DNA from 3 places in the Dechloromonas sp. HYN0024 genome. Region 2 is predicted to be linked to each of the others. Evidence: predicted binding sites of a transcription regulator. Region 2 holds the regulator's gene; each other region holds the start of a gene.

Region 1 (4,742 bases), 1.6 Mb from region 2:
AGCGCCCGCCCGGACGCGAGATTGCCGTCATCGATGCTGGCATCCACTTCGCCGGCCAGCTCACACGGCAAGGCCGAGAAAACAATGGCGTTACGCGCTGCCGGGTTAGCTGCGGAAAAGCCTGAAACCAGCCCATTGGCCGTTGATTTCGATACGACATGAACTGGCCCGAAGGACGTGGCGATCAGGCTTAATGGATCACTGCGGTTGATTTTCGACAGGAAACTACCGCTATACAGTTGCCACGGCAGCAAGGCCACCTCAGAATCGGCTTCGGCCTTGCCGGCTGCGCTGATCGCCCCTTCGATGATGCCGTTGCCAGCGGTGCCGACACTGGCCCCGGCCGTCACGCCCTGAATTTCACCGGCCGAAAATGGCCAGTCGCCGGGCAGATATTTGTAGCGGTCCTTGAACCCGCCGATCGCCGTGCGCAGATCACCAACGATGGCGATGACGTCCTTGGCCTTGGCCCCGCCGATCAGCGATTGGCCTTTGAGTACGCCAACGATCAGCAGGCCGAGGATGGTGATCACAATGGCCAGTTCGGCCAGGGTGAATCCCCTTTGTCTGGCTGATTTTCGGTTCATTGTGGCGTAGCGCATGGGGAGACAGAGGGCATGTGCTGATTTTTCTTCATGGTGGTTCACAGGCAGCTGGTTGGTGTGGCGCCCACCGGGAGTGGACCAACGGGGACGCAGCCGGCAAGTGCTGGGGATGCCATACATGTTCCACAAGTTCCGCTGCATGGTGACGCACCACTTGGGATGCCGGCGACGCCAACTGCGGCACATGAGCACGTTCCGGTTCCACCCGCACAGACAGATGAATTGGAAGAGGTGCAATAGGCTAGGCAAGCCCGCAGGCTGCCCTCATTGATAAGCGGTTGCAGGAGGTCTTGCGGTGACAGGTAAGCCACCAGGTCGTCATAGGCGCCGCCAAAGGCACTCGCGCTGTCATTGCTCGGACGCAATACAAACAGTGCGGTGCCACCGCTGGCGTTGGTGGTCTCGTCGGCGCCGGCATCGCTGACTGGCATCCGGTCACCGACTTTGGTCGTCTTGGCCCCGAAGCCATTCTTGCCATGCGACAGAATGACGACCACGGCGCTGGTGGTCGTCGGTGCGGCGGCGTAGGCATCACCAGCGGCATTGAGTTCCTGAATGCTCAATGCGGCAGTCGGCATCTTCAGTTCATTGACCGTGAGGTCGGTAGTCGCAGACACCTTAGCGGTCCAGTTTTTTGAGGTTCCTGTGCCATTGGCTACGCGGTAGCTAAAAAAGCTGCCCCATCCATCGAGTACGGCGTCACGCGGAATACCGAGTGTTTGCCATGGGACGATGCCGTAGGCCTCGCCAGCAGAGGCAAAACACGTTGCCGCCTCGCTTCCGGTGGCGACACCCGCCGCATTGTCCGGGCAGGGCAGTCGCCCATAGGTGCGGAGATATCCGATCAGCGCCGTCTTGATCAATTCCTGCTTGGACTTGGTCACGCTGTAAGCCGTGTTGTCCATGGTCGACATCGCAACCTTGAGACCCAGCGTCATGAATATGCCGATGATGACCATGACGACGGCCAGTTCGACCAGGCTAAAGCCTTGCTGAGTGTGCGGACTCGGTTTCATGGGGGCTGGTCGGACGAATTGTGATCGTATGCTGAATAATAGTTATCACATCATAGCCGAACCTGGGCCAAGTTCGCTTCTCTCCCGGCCTTCCGGCTGCCTGGCGAGGCGTCCGGTTCGTCGGTAAATATCAGGTATTTCGGGGGGCTCGCGGAAAGCGGAATGGTCAGGGCGGCGGTGTCTCAATGTTGGCGAGAGTGTAAACAAATGTTGCTACACGTCAGCCAAGAGCGCCGTGAAAAAACTTACTCGATGGCCACACGCCTGAAATGTCGGGAACTCAGCCGTGCTGCCACGGCCATTGCTGCCAGCCGCTCCGGTGGTGGTGCCAGTTCTTCAACGACTATCTGGGCAATCCGATCTATGGCTGTTTCGGCAGCGGCGGCATCGAGGAATAACGCACGCGTCCGGCGGGCCAGGATGTCGTCTATCGTGCGCGCCGCTTCGTGGCGGATGGCGAAGCGGACCATCGCCTCGGTATAGGGCAGGTCCGGATGCAGTTTCCGGTCGTGGCCGGGCAGGGCGGCGAGCCAGGGGGCGTCGGTACCGTAGATGTCGCTGGCCGGTATTTCCGGGCAGCCGTGCAGTTTCAGGGACCGGGTCGGGCAATGGGCGGCGGGCAGACTGGCGACTGCCCCGGCCCGGTCGATGACCTGTTCGGCCATCAGACGGTAGGTCGTCCATTTGCCGCCGGCGACGGTGATGAGGCCGCTGGGACTGACCAGGATGGCATGTTCGCGGGAGAGGGCGGCGGTGTTTTTCTCGTCATTGTGGTCAGGGTGGATGAGCGGGCGCAGGCCGGCGAAGGCGCTGCGGATATCGGCACGGGTGGGTGGACGGGTAAGTACGCCAGCGGCAGTACGGAGCAGAAAATCGATCTCGGCGGCCAGCGGTTGCGGGTCGTTGAGTTGCTGCAAGTTGGGGCGCGGCGTATCAGTGCTGCCGAGCAAGACCTTGCCCAGCCAGGGAATGGCAAACATGACCCGGCCGTCTTCTGTTTTCGGGATCATCAGGGCTTGCTGGCCGGGCAGGAAATCGGCATCGAAGACCAGATGTATTCCCTGGCTGGGGGTGAGTAGCGGCGCTGCGGCCGGTTCGTCCAGTTGGCGCAGGCGGTCGGCATGAACCCCGGTGGCGTTGATGACGGCACGGGCGGTGACTTCAAATTCCTCACCGTTTTCCGCATCGCGCACCAGCGCGCCGGTCATCCGCCCGCCAGCCTTGGTCAAGCGGGTGACCGGCAGGTAATTCAGACAGGTGGCGCCGAGATCGGTGGCCGTGCGCATCAGCGTAATGGCCAGCCGGGCATCGTCAAACTGGCCGTCCCAGTAGCGAACGCCACCGCATAGGCCGGGGCGGCGCAGACCTGGCAGGGCGGCGATGACTTCCGGGCGGTTCAGGTGGCACGAGGCATCCAGATTTTGGCTGCCGGCCAGCAGGTCGTAGAGTTTGAGGCCGACGGTGTACATCAGTTGGTCGATGCGGTTCCACGCCGGGATGATGAACGGTAACGGGTGCACGAGGTGGGGAGCGTTCCTGAGTAGGAAGGCGCGTTCAGCGAGGGCGTTGCGCACCATGCCGATATCGCCCTGGCGCAGGTAGCGGACGCCGCCGTGGATCAGTTTGGTGCTGCACATCGAGGTGCCGGAGGCAAAATCGCGGGCTTCGACAAGCAGGGTGCGGTAGCCGCGGGCAGCCGAATCGACTGCAGCGCCCAGGCCACTGGCGCCGCCGCCGATAATCAGCACATCCCAGGGGCGACCATCACGCAGGATGGCGAGGCCGTCTTCACGGGCAGCCATTATTCGCCCTTGGCCCAGCCGAGCGTTCGCTGAACGGCGCGGCGCCATTGACCGAAGAGTGCGGCGCGTTGATCGTTCGCCATGCACGGCTCAAAGCGGCGTTCGGCTTGCCAGAGCGCGCTCAGTTCCGCCTCGTCCTGCCAGAAACCAACTGCCAGTCCGGCCAGGTAGGCGGCGCCAAGGGCGGTGGTTTCGGTAATTTTCGGCCGCACTACGGGCACGCCGAGGAGATCGGCCTGAAACTGCATGAGCAGATCGTTACGGGCTGCGCCACCGTCGACACGGAGTTCCGTCATCGGCTGGCCGGCGTCACGCTCCATCGCCTGCAGCACTTCGGCACTCTGGAAGGCGATGGCTTCGAGGGCGGCACGGGCGATATGGGCGCGGGTGCTGCCCCGGCTCAGGCCGAACAGGGTGCCACGGGCAAACGGGTCCCAATAGGGCGCGCCAAGACCGGTGTGCGCAGGAACCAGATAAACGCCGCCATTGTCCGGCACGCTGGTGGCCAGTGCTTCGATCTCATTGGCGCTGGTAATTAGCCCGAGCCCGTCGCGCAGCCATTGCACGGTGGCGCCGCCCATGAAAACACTGCCTTCGAGCAGATAAGTAGTTTGCCCCCGGCGTTGCCAGCCTACCGTTGTGAGCAGGCGATGTTGCGACGCCATTGGCCGATCGCCCGTATTCATCAGCAGGAAGCAGCCGGTACCGTAGGTGTTCTTCGCCATCCCGTGTTCAAGGCAGGCCTGCCCAAACGTCGCCGCCTGCTGGTCGCCGGCCATGCCACTGAGGGGAATGGTGGTACCCAGCCATTCTGCGTCCACCATCGCAATCTGGCCGCTACTGTCGACGATGCGAGGCAACAACGCGGCGGGAATATCGAGCAGCGCCAGCAAATCCTCATCCCAGCACCGCCGGTGGATGTCGAAAAGCAGGGTACGCGAGGCATTCGATGGATCAGTGACATGGGTGCGGCCGCCGGACAGCTGCCAGGCCAGCCAGCTATCGATGGTGCCGAAGGCCAGTTCGCCGCGCTCAGCCCGGCTGCGGGCACCGGGAATGTGGTCGAGCAGCCATTTCAGCTTGGTACCGGAAAAATAGGCATCAAGGACAAGCCCCGTGCGCTGGCGGAACAGGTCGGCATGGCCGGTTGCCGTCAGTGCGTCGCAGATTCCGGCGGTTCGCCTGTCCTGCCAGACAATGGCACGATGCAGTGGCTGACCGCTGGCCCGGTCCCAGAGCACGGTTGTTTCGCGCTGGTTGGTGATGCCGACAGCGGCAATCTGCGTGCCGGCCACACCGTTCTCGCGCAGAACAGCGCG
Region 2 (4,742 bases):
CGCAGCCCGACACCGGCGAACAGGCGCTTGAGATCGCCGATATGCTGGTTCGCTCCGGCTCTGTGGACATCATTGTCATCGACTCGGTGGCTGCCCTTACGCCGCGTGCCGAAATCGAAGGCGAAATGGGCGACCAGATGGTTGGTCTGCATGCCCGCCTGATGAGCCAGGCTCTGCGCAAGCTGACCGCCAACATCAAGAAGACGAATACCCTGGTCATCTTCATCAACCAGATCCGAATGAAGATCGGTGTCATGTTCGGCTCGCCGGAAACCACTACCGGCGGCAATGCGCTCAAGTTTTACGCGTCTGTCCGTCTTGATATCCGCCGTATCGGCGCGATCAAGAAGGGCGATGAAGTGATCGGCAGCGAAACCAAGGTCAAGGTCGTCAAGAACAAGGTCGCCCCACCCTTCCGTGAAGCCATTTTCGACATCCTTTACGGAGAAGGCATTTCGCGTCAGGGTGAAGTCGTCGAAATGGGCGTTGCCCACAAGTTGGTCGAGAAGTCGGGTGCTTGGTATTCCTACAAGGGCGAAAAAATCGGCCAGGGCAAGGACAATTCCCGCGAATTCCTGAAATCGCACCCGGAAATCGCCCAGGAAATCGAAGCGAAGATTCGTGAGGCGGCCAGTACCACCGTCATCAAGCCGACCAAGGCTGCTGCCGCTGATGCCTGACCTCCGCGTCCGTGCCCTGCAATTGCTGACCCGGCGTGATTACAGCCGGGCCGGCTTGCAGGCCAAGTTGGCGCCGCACGCCGAATCCGAAGAAGAACTTACGGGTGTTCTTGACACCCTGCAGGCCGAGCGCCTGCTTTCCGATTGCCGTTATGCCACCCAGCGGGTGGCTGCCCGCGGCCGGCGCTACGGCGATGCCCGCCTGCGTCAGGAACTGCGCCAGCAAGGCGTAAGCGATACCGACATCGCGGCGGCGCTCCCCGAGGCTGGCGACGAAGCCGAGCGCTGTCGGGTTATATGGGCAAAGAAATTCGGCCAGCCGCCGAAAACTGCCGAAGAGCGTGCTAAACAGATGCGTTTCCTGCAATATCGCGGTTTTTCCGGCGACGCTATTCGCCGGGCCATGCAGGGAGTGGATGAATGAACATGCCGGCCGCCAAACTATCGGCTCACAATCTCAGGAAGCGCTACAAGGCGCGGACGGTGGTTGAGGACGTCTCTTTCGAGGTCAAGTCGGGTGAGGTCGTCGGCCTGCTCGGGCCGAACGGTGCCGGCAAGACCACTTGTTTTTACATGATCGTCGGGCTGGTTGCGGCTGATGGTGGCGAAGTCTATATCGACGACAATCGCCTGACCCACCTGCCGATGCATAGCCGGGCACGGCTCGGCCTGTCTTACCTGCCGCAGGAGGCCTCGGTATTTCGCAAACTGAATGTCGAGGAAAACATCCGCGCCATTCTCGAACTGCTCAACCTGCCGGAAGCCGAACTCAATGATCGCCTGGAAGGCTTGCTCAGCGAGCTGCATGTCGGCCACGTCCGCCATGTCAACGCTTCGGCGCTCTCCGGCGGTGAGCGGCGACGGGTCGAAATAGCCCGGGCGCTGGCCACCAATCCGCGGTTTATCCTGCTCGATGAACCGTTTGCCGGCGTCGATCCGATCGCCGTGCTCGAAATTCAGAAAATCATCCGCTTCCTCAAGGAGCGCGGTATTGGTGTGCTGATTACCGACCATAACGTTCGCGAGACGCTCGGTATCTGCGATCACGCCTACATTATCAACGCCGGAAACGTTCTGGCGGCTGGACGTCCGGCCGAAATCGTCGATAATGAAAGCGTACGAAAGGTTTATCTCGGCGAGCATTTCAAGCTCTGACCGAAAGATAGAAACCGCTACTCACCGATGAAGCCGGCACTCCAGCTAAAACTCTCCCAACACCTGGCGCTTACTCCTCAGTTGCAGCAGTCGATCAAGCTGTTGCAGCTGTCGACAATCGAAATGCAGCAGGAAATCGAGCGTTACCTGCTCGAAAATCCCATGCTTGAGCGCGAGGACGAACAGGGGGCCGAGACTTTTTCCAGTGCCCAGCAGTTCGATTCGCCGCAAACCAGCGAAGGCGAGCGCGAGCAAAAGGCCGAGCGCGAAGAGCGTGATGCCCGCGACGACCGCGAGCAGGATGTTCCGTCTGCACCCTCCGATGTCGATGACGACCGCTGGGCTTCCGATGCTGGTACCTTCACCGGGGCCGGACGGGACGACGACGATGACAACGATTCGCAGGACATCCACGGGACGACGATTAGCCTGCGCGACCATCTTGGCTGGCAGTTGGGGATGACCCAGGTGTCCGAGCGTGACCGTAGCCTGGTGCGCTTCCTGATCGAAGCGCTTGATGATGATGGCTATCTGTCGGCTTCGCTGGAAGAACTCTGGGAAACCTTGCCGCCGGAATACGAAATTGAAATCGAAGAGCTGGAAATTGCGCTGCATCACATCCAGAACTTCGACCCGGTCGGCATCGGTGCGCGCAATCTGCAGGAATGTCTGGCCCTGCAACTCAAGGCCCTGCCTGGCGGCGATGCCACCCGCGATCTGGCCCTGACCATTGTTCAGAAACATCTCGAACTTCTGGCCGCCCGCGATTTTGCCAAGATTCGCCGGCTGACCGGTTGCGACGACGAGTCGCTGAAGGCTGCGCAGAGCGTCATTACCAGCCTGAATCCACGCCCGGCAGCCCGTTTTTCACAGATCGAGGCCCGCTATATCACGCCCGATGTTATCGTGAAGAAGCTCAAGGGCAAGTGGACCGCCTACATTAATCCGGATGCTTATCCGCGTCTGCGCATCAATCGTCTCTACGCGGAAATTCTGTCCAAGCAGCGGCGCGGCAACGGCAATCTGTCGACTCAGTTGCAGGAAGCCCGCTGGCTGATCAAAAACGTTCAGCAACGGTTCGAAACCATACACCGCGTGACACAAGCCATCGTTGATCGCCAACGGCAGTTTTTCGAGCATGGGGAAGTGGCGATGCGGCCGCTGGTCCTGCGCGAAATTGCCGATATTCTCGGTTTGCATGAATCGACGGTATCGCGTGTCACCAGCCAGAAATACATGGCGACGCCGCGTGGTATCTTCGAATTGAAATACTTCTTCGGCAGCCATGTCGCCACTGATACTGGCGGTGCGTGTTCTGCTACGGCCATCCGGGCACTGATCAAGCAGTTGATCTCGGCTGAGGATGGCAAGAAGCCCTTGTCGGATAGTCAATTATCCGAAATACTAGGCCAGCAGGGAATCGTAGTTGCCCGACGGACGGTCGCCAAATACCGCGAGTCGCTCAACATTCCCCCGGTCAATTTACGCAAGACCCTGTAGAGAGAGGAGAATAAAGTGAATCTGCAGATTAGTGGGCATCACATTGAAGTTACCCCGGCACTTCGCGAATACGTCGAAAACAAGCTGGATCCGGTGATTCGCCATTTCGACAAGGTGACTGGCGTCAACGTCGTCCTGTCCGTCGAAAAGCTCAAACAGAAGGCCGAAGTGACCGTCCATGTTCCGGGTAAGGACATGCATGTCGAAGAGTCCGGTGACGATCTCTACGCCGCCATCGATGCCCTGTTCGATAAACTGGACCGTCAGGTTCAGAAGTACAAGCAGAAGGTCCAGGATCACCATCGTGGTGACAAGCCCGGGCTGCACGCCGCCGCTGAATAAGCGCCGAACGGGCCGCGGCGAAGCATGCTGCGGCCTTTGTTTTTCTCACCTTCCCCATGAATCCCTTAACCAATCTCCTATCCGCCGATCAGGTTCTGCTTGATCTCGATGCCAGCAGCAAGAAGCGTGTTTTCGAACAGGCTGGCATGCTCTTCGAAAATCGCCTTGGCCTCGCCCGGTCGATCATTTTCGACAGCCTCTTCGCGCGCGAAAAGCTCGGCTCTACCGGCCTCGGTCAGGGCGTGGCGATTCCCCACGGCCGGATAAAGGGTCTTAAACAGGCTGTCGGTGCGTTTATGCGCCTGACGACCCCGGTACCATTTGACTCACCGGATGGACGCCCTGTTGATCTGCTCTTCGTTCTGCTGGTACCCGAACAGGCTACCGAGCAGCACCTGCAAATTCTCTCCGAGCTGGCGCAAAAGTTTTCTGACCGGGCATTTCGCGAAAAACTGCATGTCGTTGCTGCCCCGGCCGAAGTTGTTTCAATGTTTCAGGTGGTCAGCTAGGTCGTGCGCCACGTCAGCCTGGTTCAGCTTTACGAAGACAATCGCGAAAAGCTGTTGTTGAACTGGAATGTTGTACCCGATGCCGATCGACGTATCGAGATCAAAGGCTCCAACAACTATGGCGCCGATCTGGTCGGGCATATCAATATCATTCACCCGGAACGTCTGCAGGTCCTTGGCCTGGCTGAATATGAATGGGCCATGCGGATCGGCGAACGCCGCTTCGCTCAGATGCTTGGCGATCTGCTGGGGGCCCAGCCGCCAGCCGTGATCGTGGCTGATGGCCTGGCACCGCCACCGCTGGTGGTTGAAACCTGTACCGAATTTACTACCCCGCTGATTTTTTCACCCAAGCCCTGTTCGGCGATTATCGATCTGCTGCGCATCTACCTGTCTGCCCGCCTGGCCGATACGGTGAATCTCCATGGTGTGTTCATGGATGTCCTGGGGATGGGCGTGCTGATTACGGGCGACTCCGGGGTCGGCAAGTCTGAACTGGCCCTTGAGCTGATTTCCCGGGGGCATGGCTTGGTTGCTGACGATGTGGTCGAAATGG
Region 3 (4,742 bases), 1.6 Mb from region 2:
GTTGACGCTGACGATGATCTCCTGCGGACTTTGCGGGATCACCTGGCGCAATGTTTCGAGATGCTCGCGGCTGCCGCTCAGTGCTTCCTGGAGCATCGCCGCACTGGCCGGGTCGCGGCGCTGGAGGACGGAAATGGCTGACAGCATGACGTTCATCGGCTCTTCGAGGCGGAAGATCGCCGCCGACAGACCTTCGCGAATCGCTGCCGTACGCTCCTCCTCGGCCAGCACCGCCTGTAATGCCGAGGCGCGGGCCCGTTCCTGCTCGTCGCGCAGATTGGTGATGTCGGTCATGACGACGAGCAGGCCGGGCTGTCCGGCGGCGCAGAAATAGCTGTCGGCGCAATCGCTGTGCATGTCGATGATCGAGGAAGTGACCGACAGCCAGCGCGGCCGGCCAGCCGCCCGGTCAATACGGGCCTCGCGCTGGTTGAGCAGGCAATCCTGAGGGTGCTCGGCGAGGATTTCACGCCAGGTCGGCAACAGGTTGTCGAGGACGGTGTGGGCAGGCTCCTTGAGCCGCAGGTCGGTGACCAGTTTCTTGTATTCCTGGTTGTCGAGAACCACCCGGCCGGTCGGATCGAGCAGGGCGAACGCCATCGGCGCGGCATCGACCACCGATTCGATCAGATGTTTCTGGTTGCGGACCAGGCGTTCGAGGCGATGCATCTCGGTAATGTCACGATGCATGCCGACAAAATGGGTGGTCTTGCCGCTGCGGTCGATGACCGGTGAAATATCCAGTTCGGCCAGATAAAGACTGCCATCCTTGCGCTTGTTGAGCAGTTTCCCGGTCCATGGTTTCTGGGCTGAAAGTTCAGTCCACATGGTCTTGTATAGCTCGGGTGGTGTGGTGTGATTGGACAGTTCGGCCTCGTTCTTGCCGACAATCTCGTCCTTGCCATAGCCGGTAACTCGGGTAAAAGCCTCGTTGGCAAACAGGATGTTGGCCTTGGTGTCGGTGATCGAAATCGCCAGGTCGGCCTGGTCGACTGCCTGTCGATAAGCCTCCGGGGGCAGTGCGGTCTCCTGCGCTTTCTTGGCGCGTGCTTTGGCAAGCGGTGTAGCCGACATGAACGAGCTCCTCTGACAATCGTTTTAGTGGTGATAGCACGATTCATGCCGCGGTGCAGCAATTGGCCTGCGCGTCGCTTGTAGCAAGGATTCGGAGCAAATGCGACGAATTTAATGTTGCGTTTGCGACATTCGGCGGGGTGAAAAAGGCACCGGATTTGTGCGCCAGGGGTCTGTCGCGAGGAACGCGGGCTATTTTTCGAGGCATAAGGGCAAAAGGGCCGGGAATATCGGTCTTTTATGGTGCATCAGGGTGCTGGCTGCGATTGGCATGGAAGCTGCTAAACCGGTATCAAACCAATCCGCCAGCAGACCATGACCACTTCTCAAACCGCGCCCGATTCAACTGTTGCTGCTGCCAGCCAAGCCAGAATGTTCAGGCACGGCCTGATCCTCGGCCTGTTCTGTCTGGGTTTCGGCTTGTTGCTGGCGGTCACTGATGCGATCACCTTTGACGACATCGGGGCGCGGGCCATCGAGGACAAACAGAACTCGCTGAGCCAGGTGCTGCCGGATGAGTTGCACGACAACAACCCGGTGACCGATACCTTGAACATGGTCAATGCCGAAGGCAAGGAGCTGATTGTCTTTCGCGCCCGCAAGAACGGGCAGGTGACCGGGGTGGCCTACGAAATTTTTGGCAGCGGCTATGCCGGTGAAATGAAATTGATGATGGGCATCGCTGCTGACGGCAAATTGCTCGGCGTGCGCGTCCTGGCCCACAAGGAAACACCGGGTCTGGGCGACAAGATCGAAGCCAAGAAAGGGCCGTGGATCGAGCGCTTCACCGGCCTGTCGCTGGGCAACCCGCCGCTGGAGCGCTGGAAGGTGAAGAAGGATGGCGGTGATTTCGATCAGTTCGCGGGTGCCACCATCACGCCCCGTGCCGTGCTCAAGGCAATTCGCAGCGGGCTGGAATTTTTCGCAGAGAACCAGGCAGTTTTGACGAAGGGCGACTGACATGGCAAACGGCAACTACAAGACAATCATGAAGGATGGCCTGTGGGACAACAATGGCGTCTTCAGCATGCTCCTCGGCATGTGTCCGTCGATGGCGATGACGACCAGCGCCACCAACGGCTTCGGCATGGGACTCGCCACCGCCGTGGTGATGGCGGCCTCGAGTTATCTGGTTGCCGTCTTCCGCAACCGGATCACGACGGAGGTGCGGATTCCCGTCTATATCCTCATCGTGGCGGCGATGGTAACGGTGGTCGACCTCGGCATGAATGCCTGGATGCACGAGTTGTACAAGGTGCTCGGCCTGTTCATTCCGCTGATTGTGTCGAACTGCCTGCCGCTTGCCCGGCTTGAAGCCTTTGCCGCCAAGCAGCCGCCGTTCCCGGCGTTTCTCGATGGCCTGTTCATGGGCCTCGGCTTCACCATCGCCTTGACGGTGATTGGCGCGGTGCGCGAAATCATTGGCTCCGGCACTCTGTTTGCCGATGCCTCACTGCTCCTCGGGCCGAGCTTCAAGGCGATTGAATTGCGCCTGCTGCCGGCTGACATGGGCGTCCTGATGATGATTCTGCCCCCCGGTGGTTTCATCGTCACCGGCCTTCTCGTCGTCGGCAAGCGCCTGCTCGACCTGCGCGCCGGCAAGGAAATCCAGATGGCCGGCGCCCACGCCGTTTGATCATGCCCACCATTCACCTGAAACCCTCGCCAACTGATTCAACCGCCGCCGTGCGCTCGGTTGAAGGGATCGCCCGCGTCGTCCGCGTCGATGGCGATCTGGCCTGGCTGGAACCGGAGCAGACGACCAGTTGCGGCCACTGTGCGTCAAGTGCCAGTTGCGGCGTCAGTTCGCGCGAGGAGGTGGGTATCGGCACGGTGACCAGTCGCCTGCAGGCACGCCGCTTCTATCTTGATAACCCGGATGGGGCGTTGGGCTTTCGTGAGGGTGACAGGCTTGTCGTCGGTATCAGCGAAAGCGCCTTGCTCAACGCCGCCATGACCGCCTACGGCGTTCCCTTGCTCTTTGCCCTGACTGCCGCCTCGGTCGCCCAGTCACTGCTTGGTGATGATCTGACCACCCTGTTCAGCATGGCTGGCGGCCTGGCGCTCGGCCTGCTCGTGGGGCGCTTCAAGGCGCGTCGTCTGGCGGCGAAAGGCGATCTGGCCCCGCATTTCCTGCGGCGGGCGCGACCTGACGAAACCTGCGGCACTGTTTAGGAAAAAGCGATGAAAGAATTTGCCCTGATGATGATTGGCGCGGCTCTGGTGAACAACGTGATCCTCGCCCGCTTCCTTGGTCTGTGCTCCTTCATGGGGGTGACGACGAGGGTCGATACGGCGGCCGGCATGGGGTTGGCCACCACCTTCGTGATTACCGTCTCGTCAATGGCTGACTGGGCCGTCCAGACCTATCTGCTCGATGCCTACGGGCTTGGCTTCCTGCGTACCGTGACCTTCATTCTGGTCATCGCCAGCGCCGTCCAATTTACCGAAATGACCATCAAGAAGGTGTCGCCCAGCCTGTTCCAGATGCTCGGCATTTACCTGCCCCTGATCACCACCAACTGTGCCGTACTGGGTGTGGCGCTACTGCTGGTCGAAGGCAAGATGGGCTTTCTGAGTTCGACCATGTTCGCCTTTGCCTCGTCGGTTGGTTACAGCCTGGTCATGATCATTTTCGCCGGCCTGCGTGAGCGTCTCGTGCTGGCCCACGTGCCCCGACTGTTCGCCGGGCCCCCGATTGCCTTCATCGTGGCCGGCATGCTGGCCATGGCATTCATGGGTTTTTCGGGGATAGCGACGGGCTAATCATGCAAAAAAACACGCCGGAAGGAGAGTCAGCATGTTGATGTCAGTAGGAAGTCTTGCCGCGATGGGCCTGACCCTCGGCAGCGTGCTCGGGGTTGCATCACGCTATCTGGCCGTCGAGGAGAACCCGATCGAGGCCGAACTGCAGGCCATGCTGCCCGGTTCTCAGTGCGGGCAGTGCGGCTACGTCGGTTGCGCCCAGGCGGCGGTGGCGCTGGCCAAGGGGGAAGCCCCGGTGACCCTGTGTCCGCCGGGGGGCAAAGCGACGGCCGAAGCGCTCGCCGCCAAGCTGGGGATCAAGGTCGATCTGTCTCAAGTCTCCGACAGCGGCCCGCAGATCGCCGAGGTCACCGAGGAAATCTGCATCGGCTGCTGCCGCTGCATGAAGGTCTGCCCGACTGATGCCATCATCGGTGCTGCCAAGCAGATCCATAACGTCATCCGCGAAGCCTGCACCGGCTGCTCATCCTGCGTTGATGTCTGCCCGACCGAAGCGCTCGGCATGATGCCGATTCCCGTCACGCTGCAACACTGGACCTGGCCGAAGCCGGCGTCCGCCCATAGCTGAGGATACAACGATGGGATTTCTTGACCGCTTTCTGAAGTCGCCCAGTTGGGGCGTCCATCCGGAGGATCACAAGCGTCCGGCGGCGGATGTGCCGCTGCGCCTGTTTCCTTCGCCTGAACGGGTCTTCATGCCATTGCATCAGCACGTTGGCGGGGCTGCCCGGCCGGTCGTCCTGGTCGGCCAGAAAGTGCGCAAGGGTGAGCTGATCGCCGAGGCGCAGGGCAATATCTCGGCGCCCATCCACGCCCCGGTTTCCGGGACGATCAGCGCCGTCGGCGAAGTCACCGCGCCGCATCCGTCGGGCCTGCCGTTCAAGGCAATCACCATCGATTCG

Evidence for each region. The regulator sigma-54, encoded in region 2, starts transcription at its own class of promoters, with help from an activator protein. The targets are predictions, from matches to a motif close to TGGCACGCTTNCTGCTNA.
Region 1: HYN24_RS07555 (prepilin-type N-terminal cleavage/methylation domain-containing protein) is a predicted target of sigma-54. The motif match lies at 1,674-1,691, and genes of this name have one in related genera.
Region 3: nifL (nitrogen fixation negative regulator NifL) is a predicted target of sigma-54. The motif match lies at 1,108-1,125, and genes of this name have one in related genera.

What each region holds. Positions count from the first base shown of each region.
Region 1 is NZ_CP031842.1:1,580,746-1,585,487, reverse strand. Features, by position in the region: gene HYN24_RS07560 (type II secretion system protein) at 1-587, opposite strand, end outside; gene HYN24_RS07555 (prepilin-type N-terminal cleavage/methylation domain-containing protein) at 644-1,621, opposite strand; gene HYN24_RS07550 (glycerol-3-phosphate dehydrogenase/oxidase) at 1,867-3,423, opposite strand; gene glpK (glycerol kinase GlpK) at 3,423-4,742, opposite strand, start outside.
Region 2 is NZ_CP031842.1:3,202,888-3,207,629, reverse strand. Features, by position in the region: gene recA (recombinase RecA) at 1-680, shown strand, start outside; gene recX (recombination regulator RecX) at 673-1,104, shown strand; gene lptB (LPS export ABC transporter ATP-binding protein) at 1,101-1,835, shown strand; gene HYN24_RS15460 (RNA polymerase factor sigma-54) at 1,863-3,335, shown strand; gene hpf (ribosome hibernation-promoting factor, HPF/YfiA family) at 3,351-3,677, shown strand; gene ptsN (PTS IIA-like nitrogen regulatory protein PtsN) at 3,734-4,186, shown strand; gene hprK (HPr(Ser) kinase/phosphatase) at 4,190-4,742, shown strand, end outside.
Region 3 is NZ_CP031842.1:1,635,603-1,640,344, reverse strand. Features, by position in the region: gene nifL (nitrogen fixation negative regulator NifL) at 1-1,074, opposite strand, end outside; gene rsxG (electron transport complex subunit RsxG) at 1,390-2,034, shown strand; gene HYN24_RS07900 (electron transport complex subunit E) at 2,036-2,710, shown strand; gene HYN24_RS07895 (SoxR reducing system RseC family protein) at 2,713-3,249, shown strand; gene rsxA (electron transport complex subunit RsxA) at 3,259-3,840, shown strand; gene HYN24_RS07885 (RnfABCDGE type electron transport complex subunit B) at 3,875-4,408, shown strand; gene rsxC (electron transport complex subunit RsxC) at 4,419-4,742, shown strand, end outside.